3 regions of the Desemzia sp. C1 genome follow, and region 1 is predicted to be linked to each of the others. Evidence: predicted binding sites of a transcription regulator. Region 1 holds the regulator's gene; each other region holds the start of a gene.

Evidence for each region. Region 1 encodes Rex, which represses fermentation and respiration genes when NADH is low (regulators of the CRP and FNR family bind a similar motif). Its sites were predicted from a motif close to TTGTGAANTANTTCACAA; they were not measured.
Region 2: adhE (bifunctional acetaldehyde-CoA/alcohol dehydrogenase) is a predicted target of Rex. The motif match lies at 1,423-1,440, and genes of this name have one in related genera.
Region 3: LMF32_RS03655 (formate/nitrite transporter family protein) is a predicted target of Rex. The motif match lies at 1,674-1,691, and genes of this name have one in related genera.

The regions. Positions count from the first base shown of each region.
Region 1 covers NZ_JAJIZP010000003.1:1,551,415-1,554,699, reverse strand. The annotation lists partial or broken gene LMF32_RS07960 (IS3 family transposase) at 1-537, opposite strand, end outside; gene LMF32_RS07955 (helix-turn-helix domain-containing protein) at 495-878, opposite strand; gene LMF32_RS07950 (redox-sensing transcriptional repressor Rex) at 1,333-1,998, opposite strand; gene LMF32_RS07945 (ABC-F family ATP-binding cassette domain-containing protein) at 2,352-3,285, shown strand, end outside.
Region 2 covers NZ_JAJIZP010000003.1:1,447,016-1,450,300, reverse strand. The annotation lists gene adhE (bifunctional acetaldehyde-CoA/alcohol dehydrogenase) at 1-1,349, opposite strand, end outside; gene rsmI (16S rRNA (cytidine(1402)-2'-O)-methyltransferase) at 1,668-2,549, opposite strand; gene LMF32_RS07430 (GIY-YIG nuclease family protein) at 2,527-2,889, opposite strand; gene LMF32_RS07425 (tRNA1(Val) (adenine(37)-N6)-methyltransferase) at 2,870-3,285, opposite strand, start outside.
Region 3 covers NZ_JAJIZP010000003.1:656,807-660,091, reverse strand. The annotation lists gene LMF32_RS03665 (phosphoribulokinase) at 1-52, shown strand, start outside; gene rpsN (30S ribosomal protein S14) at 216-485, shown strand; gene LMF32_RS03655 (formate/nitrite transporter family protein) at 626-1,429, opposite strand; T-box leader at 1,815-2,042, shown strand; gene LMF32_RS03650 (argininosuccinate synthase) at 2,134-3,285, shown strand, end outside.

The DNA.
Region 1 (3,285 bases):
AATTTGGCGAACTGTATCACGAACTAAGGCATTATCATTACGCTTCGATAGTTTAAAGGCTACGATCTTATTTTCGCCATAATCCAATATGGCACTAAGATAAGCTTTGGCGTTCTCTCCATACTTAAATTCAGTCACATCGGTTAATAAGACTTCCATCGATTGATAGTCCTTTCGGAATTCTCTATTGAGGACATTATCGGCGATATGTGCAGGATTGTGGGGCTTGTAACGATATCGTTTCCGACGGATAACAGCTTTCAAGTTCAGTAATTTCATCAAACGATAGACACACTTATGGTTTACTTTAGCGTTCATGAAGTGGTTCAGATAGATAGTTATTCGACGATAGCCATAAATACCTTTATGCTTTTCATAGACTTGAAGGATTAATTCAACAAGCTTTCGAAGCCGTTTTTCCGACGCAGTCGGCTTGCGTTTCAACCACTTATAATAACCCGCTCTGCTCACACCCAAAGCATCACAGAGATGGATTACTTTGTATCCTTCTTTTTGTAGTTTCTTGATCGTTTGGTATTCCGCTTCATACCTCGTTTGCGTGACATCAACTCTCTTTCCACTTCTTCTAACTTTTTTAACGCTACGTTCTCCGTTTCTAGATACTCATTTCGTGCTCTTAAAGCTGCATTTTCAGCCCGGATTCTTTCTTCTTCCGTTTGAACAGAGTTTGGTTTGCCGCGACCTCGTCCATCTACTAGTCCGTCAGGACCATGCTTCTTATATTTTTGAACCCATGAATACACGCTATTGTAGGATACCTGATACTTCTCAGCAGTTTTTTTATAAGATAAACTATTAGCTAGGCAGTCTTGGACTATTTTGATTTTTTCTTCTTGTGTTGATTTTTTATCTGTCATCGTATACACCTCGGATTTTGGAGAATAGCTCCTCATTTCTTCCCCTTTAGTATACTTGTTTATCCAGCTCCTGACAGTATCAACTTTTGGGATATTATATTTAACAGCTAGCTGACCTATAGGTAATCTATCTTCTAAATATTCTTTCACGACTAAGTCCTTAAATTCTTTGCTATATTTATTGTACTTAGATTTAACTTGAATCCCACTAATTCCATGCTCTTGGTATCTTAAGACTTTATCCCAAAAGGACGTCCAATTAATTAATAAACCATAGGCTTCTTTTAATTCTTTGAAACTGATTCCTTCATTCAGATACATCAAAATATATCTTTCGATTTCTTCAGTTGTATGTTTACTGTTTGAACGCATAAAAATCCCCCTAAAGTAATTTTACTTTTTTAAGTGTCTACTTTAGGGGGAGCATATCAAATCAGGTTTGTTGCCTTTTTATTTAGTCTAAAGGCAGTAAGCTGTCTTTATCATCTGTTTTGTAATGATCTATGAAGTAAATCAATGTTTGTAATTCATTAGCTAAATCTACATTCTGCACTCGTACGTGATCAGGCACGGAGATACGAATAGGCGTGAAGTTCAATATTCCTTTAACTTCAGCTTTCACCAAGTTGTTTGCTGCTTCTTGAGCTGCAGAAGTTGGAACGGTCAGCATCACTACATCAATTTGCTGCATTTTCAATTGTTGTACCATGTCTTCCATAGGATACACTGGAACTCCAGATTGGATTGTTCCAACAATTTCTTTGTTGATATCAAAAGCCGCACTGATACGCATATTGTTGTTTTGGTGGAAATTGTAGTTTAATAAGGCATGGCCTAAATTCCCTACCCCAATCAATGCTACGTTGGTCAAACGGTCTTGTTTCAATGTCTTGCTGAAGAAATGCATCAAGTCTTCAACATCATATCCATATCCTCTTTTTCCTAGAGCACCAAAATAAGAAAAATCACGGCGAATAGTTGCACTATCCACTTTAACAGCTTCACTTAATTCAGTTGAAGAAACACGGTCTTTTCCGTCTTCGTGTAAATATCTCAAGTATCTATAATAAATAGGTAACCTTTTTGCCGTAGCTTTAGGTATTTTGTTCGTTGAATTCATATTCAGTCCACTCACTTTCTAAGATTCAAAAATTCACAATATCCAGAAACAAATTATCTATTTCACAAATTTCGGAGTTTCACATAATAAGATTATAACATTTTTTTGTTAAATTACTAGCCTTTTTAGACATCTTAAATGACTAGTTTTGTTGATCATTTTTTTAGTCTCGGCAAAATTCACAAGCATCCTTGTGAATTCAACATCTGCAAAACATAACGTCTTTAATTTATTTGCTAAAATAATATTCTTTTACATTCTATTTAAAACTTGCTTAGGTGTGTTTGTTCCTCTCCCTCTTATAGGAGGAATATGCTAAACTAAGGACAGAGATAAGAAATGAGGACTACAAAATGATTCTATTACAAGCTCAGCATGTAGCTCGTTATTTTGGAGCAGACGTGCTATTTGAAAACATTTATTTAGAAATACAAGATCACTCACGCGTTGCACTTGTTGGTCGAAACGGAGCCGGTAAGTCTACTTTATTGAAAATGATTGCTGATATTGAGCAGCCAGATGCTGGAAAAATCTCAAAAGGCAAACAAGTCACTATTGGCTATCTAGCTCAAAATACCGGATTAGACTCTACTCAGTCTATTTGGGACGAAATGCTGGATGTGTTCCACAGCGTGATCCAATTAGAGAAAAAAATGCGCCATATAGAGCAACTTTTAGGTGACGCCGATTTATTGGCAGATGAAGACCGTTATCAAGAGACGTTAAAACAATACGATCAAATGCAACATGACTTTAAAGAACAAAACGGGTATGGATATGAAGCTGAGATTCGCTCTGTCTTACACGGGTTCAATTTTTTTGAAGCTGATTATACTAAGTCCATCAATCAACTTTCAGGGGGCCAAAAAACGCGTTTAGCCTTGGCCAAACTATTGCTGCAGAAGAAAGATCTGTTGATTTTAGATGAGCCAACCAACCATTTAGATATCGAAACGTTGAACTGGTTGGAAAATTATTTACAGACTTATACTGGAGCTTTGCTGATTGTATCTCATGACCGTTACTTCTTAGATAAAGTTGTCAACGAAGTATATGATCTAAGTCGTCAAAAAATCACTCATTATAAAGGAAACTATAGTAAGTTCCTTGATTTGAAAGCTGCTCAATTAGAAAAAGAATGGAAAGAGTTTGAGAAACAACAAAAAGAAATCGCTAAATTGGAAGACTTCGTCAATCGTAATTTAGTAAGAGCTTCTACGACCAAACGAGCTCAAAGTCGCCGTAAGCAATTAGAAAAAATTGACCGTCTAGATAAGCCTCAAGGAG
Region 2 (3,285 bases), 100 kb from region 1:
AAATTGATCAAATTGACCGCTGAAACGTTTGTAGAAACTGAGTTACGACCGTAACTTCCGCAACCAAGAGTTAATGATGGAAGCATATTGTTGTAAATATCTCCGATTCCGCCTTGAGCAGTTGGCGAATTGACGATGATTCGACCAGCTTTCATTTTTTCACCAAATTCTGCTGCAAGATCCATTCGTTTTGTATGAATAGCAGCGGAGTGGCCTAAGCCGCCAAGCTCCAACATTTTTTGGCACAATTCAAATCCGTGTTCAGTAGTCTCTGCTTTTAACATGGCTAACACAGGAGATAATTTTTCTCTGGATAAAGGATAATCGCTTCCTACGCCTTCCAACTCCGCCATCAGTATTTTTGTTCCTTTCGGAGCTTTGATGCCTGCAAGCTGTGCAATCGTGTCTGCAGACTGTCCGACAATAGCAGGATTAACTGCTGTTTTATCCATTGTCATGACTGCATCTTCCAATAAAGGCAACTCTTTTTTAGAAACGAAGTAAACACCTTGACGCTCAAATTCAAAACGGACCTCTGAGTAAATTTCTTTGTCGACGATCACTGCCTGTTCAGAAGCACAGATCATTCCATTATCAAAGGTTTTAGAAACAATGACATCATTTACAGCACGTTTGATTTTTGCTGTCTTTTCAATATAACTTGGAACGTTTCCCGGTCCTACCCCAAGAGCTGGCTTGCCTGTTGAATACGCTGCTTTGACCATTCCTGAACCACCTGTAGCTAAAACGATGGCAATATCCGGATGGTTCATCAAACCATTCGTTGCTTCTAAAGATGGTGTTTCGATCCATTGAATGATATTATTCGGTGCTCCTGCCTTTACTGCAGCTTCATACAATACTTTAGCTGCTTCAGCAGATGACTTTTGTGCACTTGGATGGAATGCAAAAATGATTGGATTTCTTGTTTTAACCGCAATCAGTGCTTTGAACATTGTAGTTGAAGTTGGATTTGTCACTGGAGTCACTCCGCAAACCACACCAACTGGACTAGCGATCGTCATTACACCTGCTTGTTCATCATCTTGAATAATCCCTACTGTTTTATCATTTTTAATGTCATGCCAGATGGATTCTGTCGCAAACATATTTTTCACACATTTGTCTTCGTAAATCCCTCTTTTTGTTTCTTCTACAGCCATTTTTGCTAAGCGCATATGGTCGTTCAATCCAGCTAACGCCATTTGATGAACAATATGATCGATCTGCTCTTGATTGAAATCTTCCAATTCAACCAAAGCATGCTTCGCTTTATTGGTATATTTCTGAATCATTTCTTCTACAGTAACTTCTGACTTTTTCATTTCTTTTACAACTTCTTTTAACATTACTTTCCCTCCATAACTTGTTATGTTTTTCACATATGATTATAGCTCGCTATTTTCGGAAAGTAAAGCATTTTTGTGATTAAATTCACTTGAATCTGTATCACAAATTCGTTCTTCCTGTTTCAGTCTGTTCAATCATTTTCGTTTGAAAAGAAAGGAAAAACTTCTATTTAATGTGTTGTACATAATTGAATGTTCAAAAAACAGTTCAAAACATTGTTACATTGTGAGCATATTTTTTTGAATTTTTTTATTTTTTGTCCTAAATTTATACCAAAACAGGTATGGGCCTTAAAAGGCTCATACCTGTTTTCTTTACTAACCTATTTCATGATAAGCAGCATACACTTCTTGTTTTTTCAGTTCACGTACTTTGGCTACTTCTTTTATCGCTTCTTTACTGCGCAAGTTATGTTCTTCCATCATTAGTTGAACGTGTTCTTGTATCGTCAATGTGTTCCAACTTGTATCTTCTTCAGGAAATAAAGAGCCTTCACTATTGCCTTCTGCAATCAAACAAAACTCTCCGCGAATTTCTGAGGTCTGAGCCCATTCAAGTACTTCACTCAGGGTTCCGCGAATAAATTCCTCATAACGTTTCGTCAGTTCACGACACAAAACGATTTTTCTAGTGTCACCTAATACGGTTCCCATATTTTTCAACACCTCTTTTAAGCGATGCGGCGACTCATATAAGATAACCGTCTCTGGACGCTGGTTCAATTCTTCTAGCGCTTCGATCTGGTCTTTCTTTTTGCGGGGTAAAAATCCATAAAAATAAAAAGGCTGTGGGCTGAGTCCAGAAGCAATCAATGCTGTAAGAGCTGCATTAGCTCCTGGAAGCGGCACGACTGTGATTCCCGACTCAATACAAGCTACTACTAAATCATGGCCTGGATCGCTAATAGAAGGCATTCCAGCATCACTCACTTGAGCAATATCTGATCCATTTTCTAAACGTTCGATCAATTGCCCAATTCTTTCTTGAGAATTGTGCTCATGGAAACTGATTTGACTTGTCTTGATCTCAAAATGATTTAATAACTTTTGTGTATTGCGCGTGTCTTCCGAGGCAATAAGGTCTACCTCGTTTAAGGTTCGAATCGCCCGAAAAGTCATATCTTCTAAATTTCCGATTGGAGTCGGAACAAGATACAACGTTCCTGTGGACTGAACCTCAAAACTCTTTTGCTGAAACATGTGCAGTTTCCTCCTTAGTTTCTACCATTTCCAAGTTCACCACGCATGCCTGCCGGGTATCGAGCGGGAATTTCACCCCTCGTTGCATGAGATAGCTTTCTTTCTTTTTACGGGTTTGCTTCTTAAATGCGTATTCTGCTTTTGTGGCTTCGCTTCTTGTGAAAAAGCCCTCAGCATAAATCATCTTTGCTGGACGCCTGTTACTCGGCTTCGTATACTTAGCACCTGTTCCAGCATTGTGTTCAGCTTCTCGGCGCTTTAAATCGGTTGTATAACCGCCATAAAATGTTCCGTCCGCACAAAACAATACATAAAAGTAGCTAATCACTTTCTTTTCCAAATAACATAGCACTCACTTCCGGCAAGTATTCATTCTCTTCGTTGTAGACGATCAAAGGAGGCAACACTCTAAAACCAGTATCTTTACCATCTTTGATTCCTTCAATCAAAATCGTATTGGCTTCTTTCCCAATTTTAGGATACACAAACCGTAGTTTTTTCGGTGCTAAACGATGGGCTTTCATCGTTTCTAAAATCTCCAGCAACCGATCCGGACGATGGACAAAATAAGCTTTGCCATTCATTTTCAGCAATCCGCTGGTCACTTCCATCACTTCTTCCAAGTTCGTGTGCAGTTCATGACGGGCGATCGCTAAATGTTGATTCGGATTGCGCGTACTTTTCTCAGTAGCTGCGAAATAAGGTGGGTTGCACGTCACTACATCCACCGTATCTT
Region 3 (3,285 bases), 890 kb from region 1:
GACAGAGATGGCCGTAACCAAAATCCAGGATGAAATTGGCCCAGTTGACTAAAAAAATACTAAAACAGAAACTGCTTCCGTTCAAGAATAAGGTCTACATATTTTGTACAAAAATAGCGAAAATACAAGGATTTCTTTCTTGTTATACTTTCAATTAGTAAGTAATGGGAGTATAATAGATACCTAAACTAAAGAAAAAGGTAGGGAATGTATACATGGCCAAGAAATCAAAAATTGCTAAGTTCAAAAAACAACAACAACTTGTCGAACAATATGCAGAAGTCCGTCGCGAATTAAAAGCAGCAGGAGACTACGAAGCATTAGCCGCCTTGCCAAAAGATTCCAATCCTGTCCGTTTAAACAACCGCGATCTTACTGATGGTCGTCCTAGAGGTTACATGCGCAAATTTGGGATGTCCCGTATCCATTTTAGAGAATTGGCACACAAAGGAGAAATTCCTGGAGTGAAAAAAGCCAGCTGGTAAAACAAAATTTATTGGAAAACAAAATATAACATAAAAGACACTCTCTTTTTTTAGAGGGTGTCTTTTTTCGGTATACGCCTGTTTGTTAAAAAGAAGTGGACTCCAACTTAGAGTCCACTTCTTTATTTTTATATAGTAGTTTAGTCGCTGTAACTTGTTTTTCCATTATTCAACCAAGAGTAATTCAATCCCATGATCAATCCGCCGCCGACATAGTTGCCTAGTGTTGCCAGAACGATATTGATGACCACTGCAGCTATTGTCATTCCAGGAACGTTTCCGCCGCTGGCAAAGTAAGCTAGAGAGAAAGAAGAGAAGTTGGCAATAACGTGTTCAAAACCAAGAAAAGCAAAAATGAAGATCAGAAACACGATGGAAATGACTTTTCCAGCATCATCTTTCATGCGCATAGTCACGAAGAAAGCGATGTTGACGACCATGTTGGCAAAAATAGCTTCTACAAATATTTGTAATGGAGCTTTCGCTAATTTCCCGGCTACTGCTGTCACTAAAAAGTGGTCCGCAGCTACATCATGAAAAGCGCCCGTATAAGATAAAAGCCAGCTGATCACGAAAGCACCAATAGCATTAAAAAGAATACACGTCATTAAAATGGCCAAAGCTTTTTTCCAAGATAAAATTTTCCGATGAACAGCTGTTGTCATGTACATCATATTCGATGTACCCAATTCAGCGTTCAAATAAATAATCATAACTAAAGACCAAGTGAACATGAAAGCATAACCGAATTTGCCCCAGCCTGGAGCTAAGTGTTCCAACGAGTTACCTGTTCCGACAGCAATCGCTGTTCCTAAAGTCAAATAAAAACAGGCTAACATAGCACGCATAATGTAACGCCCAATACTATTATCAAATAAGTCCGCTTTTTTTAAGATACTTTTTTCAATATTTCCCATCATTCCTGTTGAGAAACCTTCTACCATATTTTTACCATTACCAGCAATCGTTTTATTCAGCTTTTGCGGCACTTTTTTCATCTCCATTTATCAAATGATTTACTTCACAAAATATATACTACATCATTTAAAATGAAAAAGGAATTGTTTACTTTCAGAAAATTTACTGAAAAAAAAATTGTCACAAAACTGCCTAAGATGATGAGATAGCCGGAAAAAGTGAATCTTAAAAGGTTAGACTTATTTACAAATCAGCTGGCTGTTTTCTGGATTGTTTTTTAATGCACATATTCATTGTATACTGTATAAAAATAAAGATTTATAACTATAAAATGAATATTTTGTGAGAATAAGGGTTGACTTCCTCATGTAACTTTCGTACAATACTCACAACTTATAAAACCGAATACAGAAAAAATCAAGGATGAAGAGAGTAGATCAGAAATTTTTCTTACAGCGAGTTGGGATAGAGTGTAAGCCCATTAGAAAAAATCAGATTGAAGCGCACTTCATCGATGAAGAGGTGAACAATTAGTAGCTTCTTCCGCAGATCATGCGTTATTAAATTGAGGTGGATATGCCTATGAGCATGTCAACTAGAGTGGTACCGCGGATTAATGAACTTTGACCCGTCTCTTGCATATATGCAAGGGACGGTTTTTTTGTGCTTATTTCTCAAAAAATTCCCTTGCAACAAACAAAAAAACTGATTGGAAAAGGGGAAATATCAAATGACAAAAGAAAAAATCGTATTAGCTTATTCAGGCGGACTAGACACCTCAATCACAATTCCATGGTTAAAAGAAAATTACGATAGTGAGATCATTGCTGTTTGTGTAGATGTTGGACAAGTAGAAGATTGGGAAGAAGTAGAGAAAAAAGCGCTGCTTTCAGGAGCAAGCAAGTTTTATTGTCCTCATGCAGCAGATGAATTTGCCAAAGAGTACATTTTCCCAGCTGTTTCAGCTCATGCGAAATACCAAGGAACTTATTTATTGGGAACGGCTCTTGCTCGGCCATTGATTGCGAAAAAATTGATCGAGATCGCTCACTTAGAAAATGCGGTAGCGATTTGTCATGGGTGTACGGGAAAAGGCAATGACCAAGTGCGTTTTGAAATGGGGATCGCGGCTTTTGATTCTGAAATCAAGGTCATTGCTCCATGGCGCCAGTGGGACATCAAATCGCGGGAAGACGCTATTGATTATGCAATCCAAAAAGGCATTCCCATCACTTCTACAAAAGAAAAAATCTATTCTGAAGATGAAAACTTGATGCATATCAGCCATGAAGGCGGCGATATCGAAAGTCCAGCCAATTTCGTCAACTACGAATCAATTCTTAAAATCACGAACGCGTTGGAAAACACTCCCGATGAAGCTGAATTTGTATCGATCACATTTGAAAAAGGGCTGGCTGTTGCTGTGGATGGATTGAAGATGGAGCCATCTGAAGTGTTGAGTACGCTGAATCATTTGAGCGGAAAACATGGAATCGGGGTATTGGACTGGATCGAAGACCGGGCAATTGGGATGAAATCGCGTGGAATCTACGAAACGCCGGGCGGAGCTCTGCTGATGGAAGCTCATGCGCGTCTAGAAAGTTTGACACTGACGAAAGAAACGATCAAATTGAAACAGATGATTAGTACGGAATATGCAGAATTGGTTTACAACGGGCAATGGTATTCACAAGCTAATCTGGCTATTAAAGCTTTTATGGATAAAACGCAAGAATGTGTCAACGGAGAAGTCCAACTGAAACTCTATAAAGGAAACATGCTTCCTTACAGCGTTACCAGCCCGAATCAATTGTTTGATGAAGATGTTTCTGGATTTGGAGAAGATGACTTGTTCAGTCACCATGACGCACGAGGTTATATC